DNA from 2 places in the Klebsiella sp. R445 genome. Region 2 is predicted to be linked to the other one. Evidence: predicted binding sites of a transcription regulator. Region 2 holds the regulator's gene; the other holds the start of a gene.
The links. Region 2 encodes LexA, which represses DNA repair genes until DNA is damaged. Its sites were predicted from a motif close to TNCTGTATGTACATACAGNA; they were not measured.
Positions count from the first base shown of each region.

Region 1 (4,734 bases), 2.2 Mb from region 2:
AGCGCGTTATCCTGGGCCAGCACCGGGCATTTATTCAGGTGGACCAGCTTAATCGGCACCGCCGCCAGCTCGCCGAGATCGGCTTTTGGCGTATACAGTCGTTCGCGCAGCGTATCAGCATCCAGTTCCAGCAGCGGGGTCATATCGCCGGCAAGATCGACCATGATCACCGCATTGCGGTTGTCCGGGTGCCAGGCAAGTGGGGCGACCAGGCTGGTGTTGCCCCGCGCCGCGCCGAACATGCCGGACACATGGACCAGCGGCTTGATTTGAACCACGTCGATGAGCGTCGCCAGCTTGCGCTTGTTGCGATGGCTGTAGAGATAGTCAAACAGGCGCGGCTGCTGGGTTTTGACCAGTTTCGCCATGGCGATGGTGGCGTAAACGTCGGCCATCGCGTCGTGGGCGTTGCTGTGTTCAATGCCGTTGGCGACGGTCAGGTGCTCCAGGCGGAAGCTCGGCAGGCCGTCGTCGTTCTCCGGCCAGTTGATCCCTTCCGGGCGCAGCGCGTAGCAGGCGCGCATCACATCCAGCAGATCCCAACGGGAGTTATCGTGCTGCCAGCTCCAGGCGTAGGGATCGTAGAAGTTGCGATAGAAAATATTGCGGCTGACTTCATCATCGAAGCGCACGTTGTTATAGCCGACGATGCAGGTTTTGGGCACCGTGAACAGATCGTGAATACGGCGGGCAAAGGCCGCTTCGTTGTCGCCTTTGGCGATAGCTTCCTGCGGGGTGATCCCGGTGATCATGACCGCCTGCGGCTGCGGCAGATAGTCGTCGGCCAGTTTGCAGTAGAAGACTTCCGGTTCGCCGATGATATTCAGCTCCGCATCGGTGCGGATGGCGGCGAACTGCGCCGGCCGGTCAAGCGAAGGGCTGGTGCCGAAGGTCTCGTAATCGTGAAACAAAAATCCGGGCTGATTGGCGCTATCTTGCATAGTCTGTTCATTATCCATGGTGGCGTGCATCCGTTATGGTAAACGATTTGCCTGGGCATCAGAAGGGCGTTGGCCGTGGCAGACTTTTACCGTGTCATATTTTCTTGCAATTAAACCCTGATTTGAAAGAAGAACTTCCGTAAAAAGGACGGCGAGTCTGCCAATCTAGAGGATATGCCGTTGAAAGGCCGTTTTTTTATTGCTGTAACTTTGCTCGCTTCGAGCGTTTCTTGCGCATTTGCTGCTAATGATTTCCCCGCTACCGTGGCGCCACCGTCGATTCAGGCTGGCTCCTGGGTACTCATGGATTATACCACCGGACAGATACTGACTGCGGGCAATGAGCACCAGCAGCGTAACCCTGCCAGTCTGACGAAATTAATGACCGGCTATGTGGTCGATCGCGCTATCGACAGCCACCGCATCACCTTTGACGATATCGTCACCGTCGGCCGCGATGCCTGGGCCAAAGGCAACCCGGTATTCGACGGCTCATCACTGATGTTCCTGAAGCAAGGTGACCGGGTCAGCGTGCGCGATTTAAGCCGCGGACTTATCGTCGATTCCGGTAACGACGCCTGCGTGGCGCTGGCGGATTATGTGGCCGGCGGCCAGCCACAGTTCGTCGCCTTGATGAACAGCTATGTTGAAAAACTGCATCTGCAGGATACCCATTTTGAAACCGTGCATGGTCTTGATGCGCCGGGCCAGCACAGTTCCGCATACGATCTGGCGGTACTGTCACGGGCGATCATTCACGGCGAGCCTGACGTCTACCATATGTACAGCCAAAAGAGCCTGACGTGGAACGGTATCACCCAGCAGAACCGCAATGGGCTGCTGTGGGATAAAACCATGAATGTCGATGGCCTGAAGACCGGGCATACCTCAGGCGCCGGCTTTAACCTGATTGCCTCTGCAGTTGACGGCAAGCGTCGTCTTATCGCCGTGGTGATGGGCGCCGACAGCCCGAAAGGGCGCGAACAGCAGGCGGCGAAACTGCTGCACTGGGGCCAGCAAAACTTCGATACCGTCCAGGTGCTGCAAAAGGGCAAAAAAGTCGGCAGCGAGCAGATCTGGTACGGCGATAAAGATCACATCGAGTTGGGCACCGATCAGGACTTCTGGTTAGCGCTGCCGAAGTCGGAAGTGTCACGCATCAAAGCGAAATATGTGCTGGATAAGAAAGATCTCGAAGCTCCGATTGCCGCCAACCAGCGGGTGGGCGAAATTTCACTGTACGATGGTGACAAAGTCGTGGCCCACTGGCCGCTGGTCACTCTGGAGAGTGTCGGCAAGGGCGGGTTCTTCTCGCGATTGAGCGATTATCTGCACCACGGCCTGTAATCTTCATGCCCCGTTCGGGGCATTTTTTTTGGATAATATTACGGCAACTCTGCGAATCAACTCACATACTGATCCTCATCGCCTGGTTACACTTCATGTATATTTATACAGTTGTTATCAATAGTGGAGGCAGCATGGAATATCACGTTAAGTCCGTCGACAAACGTAAAATTGCCGGGTTTCACCTGGTGGGGCCGTGGGAACAGACCGTTAAACAGGGTTTTGAACAACTGATGGCGTGGGTCACAAACCATCAGGTGCCAGCGCAGGAGTGGGTGGCCGTTTACTACGATAACCCAGACCAGGTGCCGCCCGAGAAACTGCGCTGCGATACGGTGGTTACCGTGGCGGAAGATTATGTTATCCCGCCCGGCAGCGAAGGGGTGATTCTCACCGAGATCGCCGGCGGAGAGTACGCTTTTGCCCGCGCACGGGTGGAAAACCATGACTTCTCCACGCCTTGGCTGGCCTTCTTCAACAGTCTGATGCAGGACAAGACGTACCACATTGCGGAAAAACCGTGCTTCGAGCTTTATCTGAACGACGGCAATCAGGACGGCTACTGGGACATTGAAATGTATGTCGCGGTGACGCCGGTCGGGGAGTAACCCGATAATCCCCCTGTGAAAAGGTTTTTTTGAGCAGCGTGCTGCTTATAGCGAAAAAGCAGTTACAATTGGCCTTTGCTACCTGCTTTCTTGCTGGAGAGCGTTGTGCGCGCTGATAAATCACTCAAGCCTTTTGAAATTCGTCTGTATCGCCACTATCGCGTGGTGCATGGTATTCGAATTGCTCTGGCCTTTGTCCTCACTTTTTTGCTGGTTCGTCTGCTGAATGTGCCGGAAGGCACCTGGCCGCTGATCACTCTGGTGGTGGTGATGGGGCCGATTTCCTTCTGGGGCAACGTGGTGCCGCGTGCTTTTGAACGTATTGGCGGTACCATTTTAGGTTCGGCACTCGGGCTGGTGGCGCTCAAGCTTGAACTGATCTCCTTACCCATAATGGTACTGTGGTGCGGCCTGGCCATGTTCCTCTGCGGCTGGCTGGCGCTGGGCAAAAAGCCCTATCAGGCGCTGCTTATCGGCATCACGTTGTCGGTGGTGGTCGGGGCGCCGCCCGGCGATATGCATACCGCGCTCTGGCGAAGCGGCGATGTTATCTTCGGCTCGCTGCTGGCGATGCTGTTCACCGGCATCTGGCCACAGCGGGCATTTCTGCACTGGCGCATTCAGATGGCCAACTATGTCACCGCCTTCAACCGTCTTTATCAGGCTGGTTTTTCCCCTAACCTGGTGGAGCGACCGCGTCTGGAAAAACACCTGCAGAAGGTGCTGAACGATGTGGTCAAGATGCGCGGCCTGATTACCCCGGCCAGCAAAGAGACCCATATCCAGAAAGCCATTTTCGAGGCGATTCAGACCGTGAGCCGCAATCTGGTCTGCATGCTTGAACTGCAGATCAACGCCTACTGGATTTCCCGTCCCGGCCATTTTGTGATGCTGAACGCCCATACGCTGCGCGAAACCCAGCAGATGACCCAGCAAACCCTGCTGACCATTGCGCATGCCTTGTATGAGGGTAACCCACAGCCCATCCGCGCCAATACCGAAAAACTCAACGAGGTTGTGGCTGAACTGCGCCAGCTGATGAACGAGCATAAGGGGGACAACCTGTCGGAAACGCCCATCCATGGCTACGTCTGGCTGAGCATCGAACTGGCGCGCCAGCTTGAGCTGCTGTCGAATTTAATCTGTCGGGCGCTGCGTAAATAAAAGCCAGATGCACGCAATTTGCCCACAGGTTGCTTCGATTCAGCTGCATTTAGGGTTATGATAAACGTAAAGGAAAAAACATTGTCATCAGCGTCTGCTAACAGTTATGTTAGCCCTATATAGCAGTCGCTTTAGCGAATCCGAATCTCAAATATTAGGGGTATAAAAATGGAAACAACTAAGCCTTCTTTCCAGGACGTACTGGAGTTTGTTCGCCTGTATCGTCGTAAGAACAAATTGCAGCGTGAAATTCAGGACGTTGAGAAAAAGATCCGTGACAACCAGAAGCGCGTACTGCTGCTGGACAACCTCAGTGACTACATCAAGCCAGGCATGAGCGTTGAAGCCATTCAGGGCATTATTGCCAGCATGAAAAGCGATTACGAAGATCGTGTTGATGACTACATCATCAAAAATGCTGAGCTGTCCAAAGAACGCCGCGACATTTCCAAAAAGCTGAAAGTGATTGGCGAAGCGAAAGTCGAAGAGTAATCACGCTGTACCTGCCCGGTGGCGGCCCTCGCTGCCGGGAATTCCCCTTCTGATTTATCTCCTTCCCCTGCGATGAACGGCCTTGTCACGTGAATTTCTGCGCGCCACGGGGTTCACAATGGGCGATGACACATCATTTGACAGTGCGACGAGGAACATAATGGACAATCTTTCGGCTTTCA
Region 1 is NZ_CP180446.1:5,052,611-5,057,344, forward strand. Features, by position in the region: gene sbcB (exodeoxyribonuclease I) at 1-941, opposite strand, end outside; gene dacD (serine-type D-Ala-D-Ala carboxypeptidase DacD) at 1,122-2,288, shown strand; gene sbmC (DNA gyrase inhibitor SbmC) at 2,423-2,896, shown strand; gene ACMYSN_RS23740 (FUSC family protein) at 3,002-4,060, shown strand; gene ACMYSN_RS23745 (DUF496 family protein) at 4,229-4,552, shown strand; gene cobT (nicotinate-nucleotide--dimethylbenzimidazole phosphoribosyltransferase) at 4,713-4,734, shown strand, end outside.
Region 1: sbmC (DNA gyrase inhibitor SbmC) is a predicted target of LexA. The motif match lies at 2,382-2,401, and genes of this name have one in related genera.

Region 2 (4,734 bases):
TAGGTCATCAGCACCGCCTGCTCGCGCGGCAGAATGATGATGTCGCCGATGGTGTCTTTCTCGACTTCGAACTTGTTCATCTTCAGCGCGTGGTCGATAAGCTCACTGGCGGTAGCCGTCGGCGTGGTCGCGTCCGGGGAGTACGGGACGTTACGCAGCAGATCGAGGTAGCATTCCAGCTGTTGCGTCAGCTGTTCGCGGGTCAGTGAACGCTGACGAGAGGCCAGCAGCGCGGTGCAGCACAGGTTCATGGCGTTCGCCGCGCCGGCGTTGTTGATGCGCACCATCAGATCGGAGGCAATGTTGTTCACCGTCGGCGTCAGCCACGATGGGCGTACGGCCTCAATCGGGTCGATGGATTCGCGCCATTCCGGAACATGCTGGTTCAGGTAGGTCATCAGCGGCAGCGGTTCACCGAAGTTCACATAGCCCTGACCGAGGTTACGCAGCTTGCTCAGACCACGGAGCATCTGTGGCAGACTCTCTTTTTCTTTGGTCGCGCCGCGCAGCTCTTTGGCGTAAGTTCCCACTTCCATGACGTGCTCGTAGCCGATGTAGATCGGTACCAGCGTAATCGGACGAGTCCCACCGCGCAGCATGGCCTGGATGGTCATCGACAGGGTGCCGGTTTTCGGATCCAGCAGACGGCCGGTACGGGAACGCCCGCCCTCCACGAAGTACTCAACCGAGTAACCGCGGCTGAACAGCTCGCCGAGATATTCGCGGAACACCGTGGAATAGAGCTTATTGCCCTTAAAGGTACGGCGAATAAAGAAGGCGCCACCACGACGGAATATCGGGCCTGCTGGCCAGAAGTTCAGGTTGATACCGGCGGCGATGTGCGGCGGCACCAGACCCTGGTGATACAGCACGTAGGAGAGCAGCAGGTAGTCCATATGGCTACGGTGACACGGCACGTAGACAATTTCGTGCCCTTCATGCGCCAGCTGACGCACGCGCTCGGCGTTATGGACATTGATCCCCTGATACAGACGGTTCCAGGTAAACCCGAGCACGCGGTCGGTCAGGCGAATCATCTCGTAGGAGAAGTTAGCCGCGATCTCTTCCATCAGCGCGACGGCGTTCTGCTGTGCTTTCTCGTGGGAGATTTTCTTGCTGCGCGCTTCATCTTCCACCGCACGGGCGATGGCTTTTGAGGCCAGCAGCTTGTTGAACAGGTCCTGACGCGCGGGCAGGCGCGGGCCGACGGCCGCCAGACGCTGGCGGGCGAAGTGCATACGCGCGACACGTGCCAGTTTCTGGGCGATAATTTTATCGGTACCGTGCTCGGTAGCCATTCTGCGCAGCGACACCGGCGGGGAGAAGCGGACAAAGCTGTCACGTCCCAGCCACAGCACGGCGAAGAATTTCTGAATGCCGTTCAGCATGCGCAGCGGCGGGTTCACTTCGCCTTTCTCACGTCCTGGCGCGCGGCCGAACATCACCGACACCGGCACCATTTGCACGTCCAGGTCAGGATGGTTACGGTGCAGATCCAGGTAGTCGTGGAACAGCTTGATGGACTCTTCTTTCGGCGTGTAATAGGTGAATACACGCGGGCCGCCGTGGATGAAGACGTAGCGCGGCAGCAGAGCACCGTCGATTTCCAGCGGTTCGAGCGGGTCAGGTAAATCGTGCTCGAGGCACTGGGCGCGCAGCGTCAGCAGGTCTGCCTTCGAGTTATAAGGCAGGACATACATAATAGGACGCGAGGTATCCAGCCCTAATTCCTGAGCAGGTTCTGCGGGAATAGACTTGCTTTTTACCAGCACCCGTAATGGTAAATTCAGTAATTTATAGTAAATTCGTTGCCAGCCGGACATAAACGATGTGAAGCCTCTGGTTAATCATGCAAATGCGCGGCAAGAATAACAGAAAGCGCGCAAAATTTCCGTTGCCACACGGCAAACGCGTACACTCATTGACGTCATTTACATAAAAAGGTTCTTTTGATGGCCAATAATACCACTGGGTTAACCCGAATTATTAAAGCGGCAGGTTATTCCTGGAAAGGGTTCCGTGCGGCATGGATAAATGAGGCCGCCTTTCGTCAGGAAGGCGTCGCCGCGATTATTGCCGTGGCGATCGCCTGCTGGCTGGACGTTGACGCTATCACCCGTGTGCTGCTGATCGGCTCGGTCCTGTTAGTGATGATAGTCGAAATTATTAATAGCGCGATTGAGGCGGTGGTGGACCGTATTGGCCCGGAACACCATGAACTGTCAGGGCGCGCGAAAGATATGGGGTCCGCGGCGGTACTGTTGGCTATCGCGATCGCGCTGATCACCTGGGGGCTTTTGCTGTGGGCGCATTACCATTAATTCGTCGCCAGGCGTGATGGGCGATCGGCTGCGCAAAAATGGAAAGTATCTCCTGATTTTTGTGTGAAATTTGATTCCAAAATCACCGTTAACTGTATATACTCACAGCATAACTGTATATACACCCAGGGGGCGGGATGAAAGCGTTAACGACCAGGCAGCAAGAGGTGTTTGATCTCATTCGGGATCATATCAGCCAGACGGGCATGCCGCCGACGCGTGCGGAAATTGCTCAGCGCTTGGGGTTCCGTTCTCCGAACGCGGCGGAAGAGCACCTGAAAGCGCTGGCCCGTAAAGGCGCAATCGAGATTATCTCTGGTGCCTCCCGCGGTATTCGTCTGCTGACGGAAGAAGAACCCGGTCTGCCGCTGATCGGCCGCGTGGCCGCCGGTGAGCCGCTGCTGGCTCAGCAGCATATCGAAGGCCATTTCCAGGTCGACCCGGCGATGTTCAAGCCGAATGCCGATTTCCTGCTGCGCGTTAGCGGTATGTCGATGAAAGATATCGGTATCCTCGACGGCGATCTGCTGGCAGTGCATAAAACGCAGGATGTGCGTAATGGCCAGGTTGTCGTGGCGCGTATCGACGAAGAAGTGACGGTTAAACGCCTTAAAAAACAGGGCAACATCGTCGAACTCCTGCCAGAAAACAGCGAGTTTTCACCGATCGTGGTGAATCTGCGCGAACAAAATTTCACTATTGAAGGGCTGGCCGTTGGCGTGATCCGCAACGGAGAGTGGCTGTAACACCTTCACCACGCAGCATCGTCTGATGGATGATGCTGCGCTGTCTTCTCTCAGTCAGGCTCTTTCCTATGCTCTTTCACGCCGCTGATAAAGCCCTGTGGCGCCTGGCGCTACCCATGATTTTCTCCAATATCACCGTCCCGCTGCTGGGTCTGGTTGATACCGCCGTTATCGGCCACCTCGACAGCCCGGTTTATCTCGGCGGCGTCGCGGTGGGTGCCACGACCACCAGTTTCCTTTTCATGCTGCTGCTTTTCCTGCGGATGAGCACCACCGGGCTGACGGCTCAGGCCTTTGGCGCAAAAGACCCCCTCCGTCTGGCGCGGGCGTTGGTGCAGCCATTGGGGCTGGCCTTAGGGGCCGGCCTGATGATTGTCCTGTTCCGGGCACCGCTGATCGACCTGGCGTTGCATATCGTGGGCGGCAATCAGGCGGTTCTGGAACAGGCACAACGCTTCCTGGATATTCGTTGGCTTAGCGCTCCGGCCTCGCTGGCAAACCTGGTGCTGCTTGGCTGGCTGCTGGGCGTGCAGTATGCCCGCGCGCCGGTGATCCTGCTGGTGGTTGGCAACCTGCTGAATATTGTCCTCGACCTGTGGCTGGTGATGGGCCTGCACATGAACGTGCAGGGGGCCGCGCTGGCGACGGTGGTCGCTGAATACGCCACCTTTATCATCGGGCTATTGATGGCAAGGCACGTGCTGGTGCTGCGTGGCGTGTCCTTCAGCATACTGAAGAATGCCTGGCGCGGGGATGTGCGACGGCTGCTGGCATTAAACCGCGATATCATGCTGCGCTCCTTACTGCTGCAGCTGTGCTTCGGGGCGGTGACCGTTTTCGGGGCTCGTCTCGGGGGCGATATCGTCGCCGTCAACGCCCTCCTGATGACCATGCTGACCTTCACCGCCTATGCGCTGGATGGGTTTGCCTACGCCGTCGAAGCCCACTCCGGGCAGGCCTATGGCGCGCGAGATGGCAGTCAGTTGCTTGAGGTCTGGCGGGCGGCCTGCCGTCAGTCGGGAATGGTGGCGCTGATATTTGCGGCGATCTACGCCGTGGCGGGGCCGTACATTATCGCGCTGTTAACCTCGATCCCTTCGCTGCAGCAGCTGGCCGACCGCTATCTGATCTGGCAGGTGATTCTGCCGGTAATTGGCGTGTGGTGCTATCTGCTGGATGGCATGTTTATCGGGGCGACGCGGGGAGCTGAGATGCGTAACAGCATGGCGGTGGCGGCGGCAGGGTTTGCCCTGACTCTGTTGACGCTACCGGTTCTCGGGAACCATGGACTGTGGCTGGCGCTGGCGGTCTTCCTTGCGCTGCGCGGCCTGTCGCTGGCGCTGATCTGGCGGCGACACTGGCAGCGCGGCACCTGGTTTTCATAATGGTTTTGTCGCGGTTTTTGTCATGTAGGTGGTTAAAGATTCCGAATAATAAATTAAACCCAGAATTCTTAACTATAGTTAACGTTATGTCCGGCACGCAGCGGGCTGTTAACCCACCGAACGATGAGGACTGAATGATGAACAAAGACGAAATCGGCGGTAACTGGAAACAGTTGAAAGGTAAAGCGAAAGAACAATGGGGTAAGCTCACCGATGATGACATGACGGTCATTGAAGGTAAGCGTGACCAGCTGGTGGGTAAAATCCAGGAACGTTACGGAT
Region 2 is NZ_CP180446.1:2,849,557-2,854,290, reverse strand. Features, by position in the region: gene plsB (glycerol-3-phosphate acyltransferase) at 1-1,823, opposite strand, end outside; gene ACMYSN_RS13350 (diacylglycerol kinase) at 1,953-2,321, shown strand; gene lexA (transcriptional repressor LexA) at 2,459-3,067, shown strand; gene dinF (MATE family efflux transporter) at 3,136-4,452, shown strand; gene ACMYSN_RS13335 (CsbD family protein) at 4,590-4,734, shown strand, end outside.